Linked DNA regions of Sphaerotilus montanus. The protein of the gene in region 1 interacts with the protein of each later gene in a pairwise test. Links are inferred from orthologs where the notes say so. Each region holds a gene or a part of one and is shown in the gene's direction. Other genes may lie near its edges.

The links. The genes of interacting proteins can lie anywhere in the genome.
Region 2: the proteins of BDD16_RS04210 (region 1) and groL interact in binary tests that used the Escherichia coli proteins (3 or more experiments, as listed by UniProt). The link is inferred for Sphaerotilus montanus from one-to-one orthologs.

What each region holds. Positions count from the first base shown.
Region 1 is NZ_JACCFH010000001.1:954,581-959,024, reverse strand. Bases 744-3,483 are described here. They hold BDD16_RS04210 (ABC transporter ATP-binding protein), read left to right. Parts: upstream 744-1,559; coding sequence 1,560-2,408; downstream 2,409-3,483. Other genes in these bases: mlaD (outer membrane lipid asymmetry maintenance protein MlaD), read left to right, coding at 3,236-3,483; mlaE (lipid asymmetry maintenance ABC transporter permease subunit MlaE), read left to right, coding at 2,405-3,193; erpA (iron-sulfur cluster insertion protein ErpA), read left to right, coding at 1,020-1,394; BDD16_RS04220 (bactofilin family protein), read left to right, coding at 744-984. Outside these bases: BDD16_RS04225 (DUF6776 family protein), read left to right, coding at 1-479; more of BDD16_RS04220, read left to right, coding at 550-743; more of mlaD, read left to right, coding at 3,484-3,718; BDD16_RS04195 (MlaA family lipoprotein), read left to right, coding at 3,715-4,444. UniProt on the Escherichia coli protein: Part of the ABC transporter complex MlaFEDB, which is involved in a phospholipid transport pathway that maintains lipid asymmetry in the outer membrane by retrograde trafficking of phospholipids from the outer membrane to the inner membrane.
Region 2 is NZ_JACCFH010000001.1:2,521,959-2,526,550, forward strand. Bases 1,174-4,061 are described here. They hold groL (chaperonin GroEL), read left to right. Parts: upstream 1,174-1,735; coding sequence 1,736-3,388; downstream 3,389-4,061. Other genes in these bases: BDD16_RS11400 (DUF3422 family protein), read right to left, coding at 1,174-1,223; groES (co-chaperone GroES), read left to right, coding at 1,406-1,696; BDD16_RS11415 (pilin), read left to right, coding at 3,688-4,061. Outside these bases: more of BDD16_RS11400, read right to left, coding at 1-1,173; more of BDD16_RS11415, read left to right, coding at 4,062-4,176; BDD16_RS11420 (PglL family O-oligosaccharyltransferase), read left to right, coding at 4,295-4,592.

The sequences.
Region 1 (4,444 bases):
ATCGGGCCGTGTCGGTGGCCAACACGGCCGACAGCCTGCTCAAGGCAGCGCAGGCTACCCAGGAAAGTCTCGCTGCCAGGGTGAAGTCGCTGGAGGCCGAAAACCTCGCGATGACACGCGATCTGGGATTCTTCGAAAAGCTCATGCCGTCGCGTGATGATGGCAAGCCACTGGCCGTGCGCGGCCTGCAGGCCAGGATCGACGGTTCGGGTCGGTTGCGTTATCTGGCGCTGCTGATGCAGGCGGTCGGTCGGTCGGGCGAGATCAAGGGCCGTTACGACCTGACGGTCACCGGTACCCAGGAGGGGCGCCCCTGGGTGCAGACCGTGACCAAGGCCAGTCAGTCATTTGAAATGAAACAGTACCAGCGCCTGGAGGGCGTGGTCGATCTGCCGCCAGGGGTCGTGGTAAAACAGCTGGAAATCAAGGTTCTGGATGCGGCAGGAAAGCTGCAGGCGTCCGAAGTCGCCCGGATGTGAACCTTGTCGTCGTCGGTCACGACCCTCTTCGCCATTGCGGCAAACCACTTTTCATTCAGGACAACATTCCATGTTCGGCTCCAAGAAACAGCCCGCCATCCGCAGCCTGATCGGTGAAGGTACCGTGATCCAGGGAACCTTGCGGTTCAGTGACGGGCTGCGGATCGATGGCGAGATCCAGGGTGACGTGGTCGCCAGCGCCAATGACACCAGCATCCTCGTGATCAGCGAGAAAGCCAAGGTCACCGGCACGGTCAAGGCGGGGCATGTCATCATCAACGGGACAGTCATCGGCCCGGTCGAATCCAACCACCTGCTGGAGTTGCAGCCCAAGGCACACATCCAGGGTGATGTCGTCTACGAGGCACTCGAAATGCACCAGGGTGCTACCATCGAAGGCGCTTTGCACCGCATCTCCTCCGGGGGGGCCGGCAAGAGCGCCGGATCGGCTGCGCTGGAGGACAAGCCTTCTCTGAAGCTGCTGGCCACGGGCAATGACAAGTAATTGATCCACTGCAAGAACGCTAACCGGAGTCGCCCATGAGCGCCGTCGCCGACATCATCGACACCCCTGAATTCGACATGCCCGCCCCGATCATCTTCACCGACAGCGCTGCTGCCAAGGTGGCCGATCTGGTCGCGGAAGAGGGCAATCCTGATCTCAAGCTGCGCGTGTTCGTGCAGGGTGGGGGCTGTTCAGGCTTCCAGTACGGATTCACGTTCGACGAGATCGTGAACGACGACGACACCGAGATGCACAAGAATGGTGTGACGCTGCTGATCGACGCGATGAGTCTGCAGTACCTGACGGGTGCCAAGATCGACTACAAGGAAGATCTGCAGGGTTCCCAGTTCGTCATCCAGAACCCCAACGCCACCACGACGTGTGGTTGCGGATCGAGTTTCTCGACCTGATCGGGCACGGCTTGCCGTACACAGGGCCGCCCTCGGGCGGCTTTGTCATTTTTGTGCAGTCGGTGCGGATCAACGCTTCTTCAAACCGATCTCCGTGCTTTCCCCTATCATCGACGGCAGTGCCGCGGGTTCCCGCGGATTGAACCTGCCGCTCGCGCCTCGCCCGTGCCACCTGTCTCGAACCCCGCACCCTCTGTCGCCGCTTCTGTCTCGCCGCTTGTCGAGTTGCGTGGCGTGACCTGTGGTTATGGTGACCGCATCATCCTGAAGGATGTGAACCTGACGGTGCCGAGAGGGTCGGTCGTGGCGTTCATGGGCACGTCGGGTGGCGGCAAGACGACCGTGCTGCGCCTGATCGGCCGCCAGCTGGGCGTGATGTCGGGTCAGGTGCTGTTCGACGGCACCGATGTCGCCGGCCTCGACCGCGCCGGTCTGATGGCGATGCGCCGGCGCATGGGCATGCTGTTCCAGTTCGGGGCCCTGTTCACCGACCTGTCGGTGTTCGACAACGTGGCGTTTCCGCTGCGCGAGCACACCGACCTGACCGAGACCATGGTGCGCGATCTGGTGCTGATGAAGCTCAACGCCGTCGGCCTGCGTGGTGCGCGCGACCTGCTGCCCAGCCAGATCTCCGGCGGCATGAGCCGGCGTGTGGCGCTGGCCCGGGCGATTGCCCTCGACCCGGACCTGATCATGTACGACGAACCCTTCGCCGGGCTCGATCCGATCTCGATGGGTGTGGCGGCCCGCCTGATCCGCGAACTGAACGATGCGCTGGGCGTGACCAGCATCGTCGTGTCGCACGACGTGGACGAGACCTTCTCGATCGCCGACCACGTGGTGTTCATTGCCAATGGCGGCATCGCAGCCCAGGGCACGCCAGACGAATTGCGCAAGACCGACGATCCGCTGGTGCGGCAGTTCGTCGATGCCGCGCCGGACGGTCCGGTGCGCTTCCACTATCCCGCCACCTCGGTCGGCGAAGACTTCGGCTTGCGTGGAGGTGAACGATGAGCGGCATCGCGGACATGCTGTCGGCGATCGGGCAGTCGGTGCGCGGCAGCCTGACCGACATCGGCGAGGCCACCCGCCTGATGGGGCGCCTGGTGGCCCTGATGCCCGCGGCGCTGGCCCGGTTCCGGCTGGTGGCGGACCAGATCTTCTTTCTGGGCAATTACTCGCTGGCCATCATCTCGGTGTCCGGGCTGTTCGTCGGCTTCGTGCTCGGGCTGCAGGGCTATTACACGCTGCAGCGCTATGGTTCGTCCGAGGCGCTCGGGCTGCTGGTGGCGCTGTCGCTGGTGCGGGAACTGGGCCCGGTGGTGACCGCGCTGCTCTTTGCCGGTCGGGCCGGCACGGCACTCACGGCCGAGATCGGCCTGATGAAGTCGGGCGAGCAACTCGCCGCGATGGAAATGATGGCCGTCGATCCCGTGCTGCGGGTGCTCGCACCGCGCTTCATCGGGGGCCTGATCGCCATGCCGCTGCTGGCGGCGGTGTTCAGCGCCGTGGGCATCACCGGTGGCTGGCTGGTGGGCGTGATGCTGATCGGGGTCGATTCCGGGGCATTCTGGTCGCAGATGCAGAGTGGGGTCGATGTCTTCAAGGACGTCGGCAACGGCGTCATCAAGAGCATGGTCTTCGGGCTGACGGTGACCTTCGTGGCGCTGTTGCAGGGCTATTTCTGCCAGCCGACCCCCGAAGGCGTGGCGCGTGCGACGACCCGCACGGTGGTGATGTCCTCGCTGGCCGTGCTGGGTCTGGACTTCGTGCTCACCGCGCTGATGTTCTCGATCTGAAGTTCCAGGACTGAATCCGAATTCGTAGCAGAGGAAAACAACATGCAGAAATCCCGTCATGACCTCTGGGTGGGCCTGTTCGTGGTGATTGGCGCAGCAGCTCTGCTGTTCCTGGCGCTCAAGGCTGGCAACCTGCTGAGCCTGTCGTTCGAACCGGTGTACCGGGTGTCCGCACGCTTCGACAACATCGGGGGCCTGAAGGCCCGCGCGGCGGTCAAGAGTGCCGGTGTCGTGGTCGGCCGGGTCACGCGCATCAGCTTCGATGACAAGTCCTTCCAGGCGACCGTCGAGATGGAGATGGAGCAGCGCTTCGCCTTCCCCAAGGACAGCTCCGTCAAGATCCTCACCGCCGGTCTGCTCGGCGAGCAGTACCTGGGCATCGAGCCCGGGGCTTCCGACAAGACGCTGCTGGCGGGCGATGTGATCACGCAGACGCAGTCGGCGGTGGTGCTGGAGACGCTGATCAGCCAGTTCCTGTTCAACAAGGCGGCCGATGCGAGCAACGCACCGGCCGGCAAGCCATGAGGCGGTCATTGTCGGCGCTGCTGTGCAGCGTGGTGTTGCTGGCGGGGTGCGCCACGGCGCAGCGTCCTGACCCGCTGGAGCCGATGAACCGCAAGGTGTTCGCCTTCAACGAGGCGGTCGACAAGGCGGTGCTCAAGCCGGCCGCGCAGGTCTACGAGGCGGTGCTGCCGTCGCCGGTGCAACTGGTGGTGTCGAATTTCTTCGGCAATGTCCGGGACGCCTGGTCGGCCGTGAACCTGTTCCTGCAAGGGCGGATCGCGGATGGCTTCAGCGACGTGATGCGCTTCGGCACGAACACCGTGTTCGGCTTCGGCGGCGTGATGGATGTCGCCACGGAACTCGGCTTCGAGCGCCACGGCGAGGACTTCGGTCAGACGCTCGGGCGCTGGGGTGTGCCCACTGGTGCCTACATCGTCTGGCCGATCCTCGGCCCGTCCACGGTACGCGACTCGATCGGGTTGCCGGTGGACATGAAAGCGTCCCCTGAAGCCCTGGTGTCGGTCTCGCTGACCCGCAACACGATGACCGGTCTCCGCCTGGTCAGCACCCGGGCGGGGCTGTTGTCGGCCACCAAGCTGATCGACGAGATCGCCCTGGACAAGTACGCCTTCGTGCGCAATGCGTATCTGCAGCGCCGCCGCAGCCTTGTCTACGATGGCAATCCACCGGATGAAGAAGAAGTCGATCCGATGACCGCCCCCGCTGCGGATCCGGCCGCCTCCGCGC
Region 2 (4,592 bases), 1.6 Mb from region 1 along the record:
ACACCCGCAACCTTCGCTGCCTTCGCGCCGTAGTACAGCAGGCTCATCACGTAGTACGAGATCGCCGCGATCGACAGCCCTTCCACGGTCGATTGCAGGCGCAACTGCAGCTCCTGCCCGCGCGTGAGCTGGGCCAGCAGCTGCTGGTTCTGCGTCTCGGTGGCGATGTCCACCCGCGTGCGCAGCAGGCCGCTGGTGCGCTCGATGCGTTGTGACAGCGCAGCCAGCCGCTGCGCCGTGGCGGCCACCGTCGCGATGGCGGGCGTGAGCCGGCGCTGCATGAACTCGCCGATGCCCTGCGTGCCGGAGATGGGCTTCTCGCGCAGCTCGGCGATGCGCTGGCCGACGATGGCGTGGTAGGCCTGCGTGGCGGAGAAGCGGTACTGGTGCACCGCGGTGGCGCGCTCGACCTTGGCCGCCAGCGCCACCAGCGTGTCGAGCAGTTCCTGGTCGGTGGCCTGCTTGTTCTCCAGCCGGGCGGTGATGTCGGCCAGCGCCGCCTCGGCCTCGCCCAGCACCGGCGCCAGCGACTTGGCCGCCGGCAGGCCGCGCAGCGCCATCAGGCGGTAGGTCTCCAGCTCCAGCAGGCGCTGCGAGATGCGGCCGGCACGGGTCTCGGTGGTGCTGGCCGGCGCGATCACCAGCATGTGCTCGAAGCCGCTGTCGCGCAGCCGGAAGGCTGTCACCGCGATCGAGTGGCCATAGGTGCCCATGATCGAGGCCACCACGCTGCGTCCGCCCAGCCACTGCTGGCCCAGGCGTGCGGTCGCCGGGGCGTTCGAGATGTCGCCGATCACCATGGCGAGCTTGATGGCGGCCACCGTGCGGCCGGGGATGGCGCGCAGCCAGTCCGCATCGACCGCCAGCGTGTCCAGCGCGGGCGACTCCGGCGCATCCAGACCGGCGCCCTCGGGCAGTGCCTGGACGATGGAGTAGCGGGTGAACTCGCTGTGGCGCTCCCACTTGAGGGTGCAGTTGCCCAGGCGGATCCGCAGGAAGCTGCTGCTCAGATCCGCCAGCCGCAGACCATCCTGGCCGGGCAGGCGCTTCAGATGTGCCCACTCGTCTTCCCGGCGCACCCCGTCGTTCAGGACCGCGACATAGACCACCAGTGCCGGCAGCCGGATGCGGGCCGTTGGCCGTGCATGGACCTCGTTGTGCAGGATTGCGCGGAGATCATCGTCCGGGGGCAGGGCGGTTCGGGCGTCGGGCAGGGTGTTCATGGGCATGTCGGGCGGGGAGCACGGAGAGGCAGGCCGGGAGCAGCCCCAGAAGATTAGCGGTTTCTCTGCGGGGCTCCTCTTGAAAGCGCCGGGAGCGTTCCTATAATCAGTCCTGTTAGCACTCGCCACCGGTGAGTGCTAGTGACCCACCCACTGAATTCGTTCTGTATCTAGGAGATGCAATGAAACTTCGTCCTCTGCACGACCGCGTCATCGTCAAGCGTCTGGAACAAGAAACCAAGACCGCCTCGGGCATCGTGATCCCCGACAACGCCGCAGAGAAGCCCGACCAGGGTGAAGTGCTGGCCGTCGGCCCGGGCAAGCGCAACGACAAGGGCGACTTCATCGCCCTGAACGTTGCCGTGGGCGATCGCGTCCTGTTCGGCAAGTACAGCGGCCAGTCGGTCAAGGTTGATGGCGACGAACTGCTCGTGATGCGCGAAGAAGACCTCTTCGCCGTCGTCGGCAAGTAATCCCGTCCCTTCATTCATTCAAGATTCCGGAGTCAGAACATGGCAGCTAAAGACGTTATTTTTGGTGCAGACGCCCGTCACCGCATGGTTGAAGGCGTGAACATCCTGGCCAACGCGGTCAAGGTCACGCTGGGCCCGAAGGGACGCAACGTCGTTCTGGAGCGCTCGTTCGGCGCCCCGACCGTGACCAAGGACGGTGTCTCGGTCGCCAAGGAAGTCGAACTGAAGGACAAGCTGCAGAACATGGGCGCGCAGATGGTCAAGGAAGTCGCTTCCAAGACCTCCGACAACGCCGGTGACGGCACCACCACCGCCACCGTGCTGGCGCAAGCCATCGTGCGCGAAGGCATGAAGTACGTGGCCGCCGGCATGAACCCGATGGACCTGAAGCGCGGCATCGACAAGGCGGTCACCGCCCTGGTTGCCCAGCTGAAGGCCGCTTCGAAGGCCACGACGACCACCAAGGAAATCAGCCAGGTCGGCTCGATCTCCGCCAACAGCGATTCGTCGATCGGCGAGATCATCGCCAAGGCGATGGACAAGGTCGGCAAGGAAGGCGTCATCACCGTCGAAGACGGCAAGTCGCTGGACAACGAACTCGACATCGTCGAGGGCATGCAGTTCGACCGCGGCTACCTGTCGCCGTACTTCATCAACAACCCGGAAAAGCAGTCGGCGATCCTGGACAACCCCTTCGTGCTGCTGTACGACAAGAAGGTGTCCAACATCCGTGACCTGCTGCCGACGCTGGAGCAAGTCGCCAAGGCTGGTCGCCCGCTGCTGATCGTCGCTGAAGACGTGGACGGCGAAGCGCTGGCCACGCTGGTGGTGAACACCATCCGCGGCATCCTGAAGGTCGTGGCTGTCAAGGCTCCGGGCTTCGGCGACCGCCGCAAGGCCATGCTGGAAGACATCGCCATCCTGACGGGCGGCAAGGTCATCGCCGAAGAAGTCGGCATGTCGCTGGACAAGGTCACGCTGGCCGATCTGGGCCAGGCCAAGCGCGTCGAAGTGGGCAAGGAAAACACCATCATCATCGATGGCGCCGGTACCGCCGACATCATCGAAGCGCGCGTCAAGCAGATCCGCATCCAGATCGAAGAAGCGTCGAGCGACTACGACCGCGAGAAGCTGCAAGAGCGCGTGGCCAAGCTGGCCGGCGGTGTGGCCGTCATCAAGGTCGGTGCTGCCACCGAAGTCGAGATGAAGGAAAAGAAGGCCCGTGTCGAAGACGCGCTGCACGCGACCCGTGCCGCCGTCGAAGAAGGCATCGTGGCTGGCGGCGGCGTGGCCCTGCTGCGTGCGCGTCAGGCTGCTGGCGTCATCGCCGGTGACAACGCGGACCAGGACGCCGGCATCAAGCTGGTCCTGAAGGCCATCGAAGCCCCGCTGCGCGAAATCGTGGCCAACGCCGGTGGCGAGCCGAGCGTGGTCGTGAACGCCATCCTGGCTGGTTCGGGCAACTACGGCTTCAACGCCGCCAACGACACCTATGGCGACATGATCGACATGGGCATCCTGGACCCGACGAAGGTCACCCGCACCGCGCTGCAGAACGCCGCGTCGGTCGCATCGCTGATGCTGACCACCGAGTGCATGATCGCTGAAGCACCGAAGGACGAGTCCGGTGCTGGCGGCATGGGCGGCGGCGGCATGGGCGGCATGGGCGACATGGGCGGCATGGGCATGTAATGTCCGCTGCCTGAGCAACGCTCAGCGCACAAGCGAAAAGGGCCGCAGCGATGCGGCCCTTTTTTTGTCTGGTCTGGTTCGGTCTGTCGAAGGGCTGGTTACCCCCGCAAACAAGGGTGACGTGTCCTGTTCAGCGCACCTGCAAAGTGACATTTTTTGGCAGTGACCGGCTTGCCAAGCACCGATTCCTGTCGTTCCAACCGGGCAGCAGCGGGCGATTCAGGGCGTTTCTGCGTGATTCCAGGCTGGCACGGCCCCTGCACTGCAGAAATATCTCCACCCCCATTGCAGGAAGCAACATGAAGCGAGTTCAACAAGGTTTCACGCTGATCGAACTGATGATCGTCGTGGCGATCATCGGCATCCTGGCCGCCGTCGCGCTGCCGGCGTATCAGGACTACACGGTCCGGGCCAAGGTTTCAGAAGTTGTGCTGGCTGCTTCGTCGTGCCGTACAAGCATTACCGAGGCGGTCCAGTCATCAAACGTCGCAGATGTGTCCGCTGTGCTGCCAACGAGCTGTAGCGTGACCGCTACCAAGTTCGTGACAAGCGTGGCGGTCGATGCGAACGGTGTCGTCACCGTTGTTGCTAACCACAGCAATCTCAATCAGTTGACTTCGACGACGAACGCGCTGACGCTGGTCCCGATCCAGAGCAGCACGACCGCCCTGGTCGGTACAGCTGATGGTGGCAAGACGATCGCTGGCTGGCGCTGTGGTCTGGCTGCTGACGGCACCACGATCCCGGGCAAGTATCTGCCGGCATCCTGCCGCGGCGTCTATCCGTGATGCAATTTGCCTGAGCTAGGCTTGGGCTCTTGTCCACGGTTTGAAATCGCAAATGCGCCTCCGGGCGCATTTGTCGTTTCAGGGTTCCGGACGGTGGCCTCGCTATGATCAGCCACTCATGACCTCGCCCGATCACCCCCCCGTCTCCTTTCTGCCACTGGCCCTGCTGGCGGTGGCGCTTCCTTTCCTGATCGCCGGCAGCATGCCGCCCACCTCGACCTACTTCAACCAGGTCGTGGCCTTCGGTGGCTGCGGGGTCTGGTTGCTGGTCTGGGCATTGACCGCGCGGCCCAGCCTCTCGTCACAGCCGTCCTCGGGGGCGACGAAGCTGCTGCTGGTCGCCGGTGCGCTGCTGGTCGCGGCCATCCTCACGTCCAGCACGCCGTGGGGCCAGCGCCTGGCGCCGCTGGCGTGCC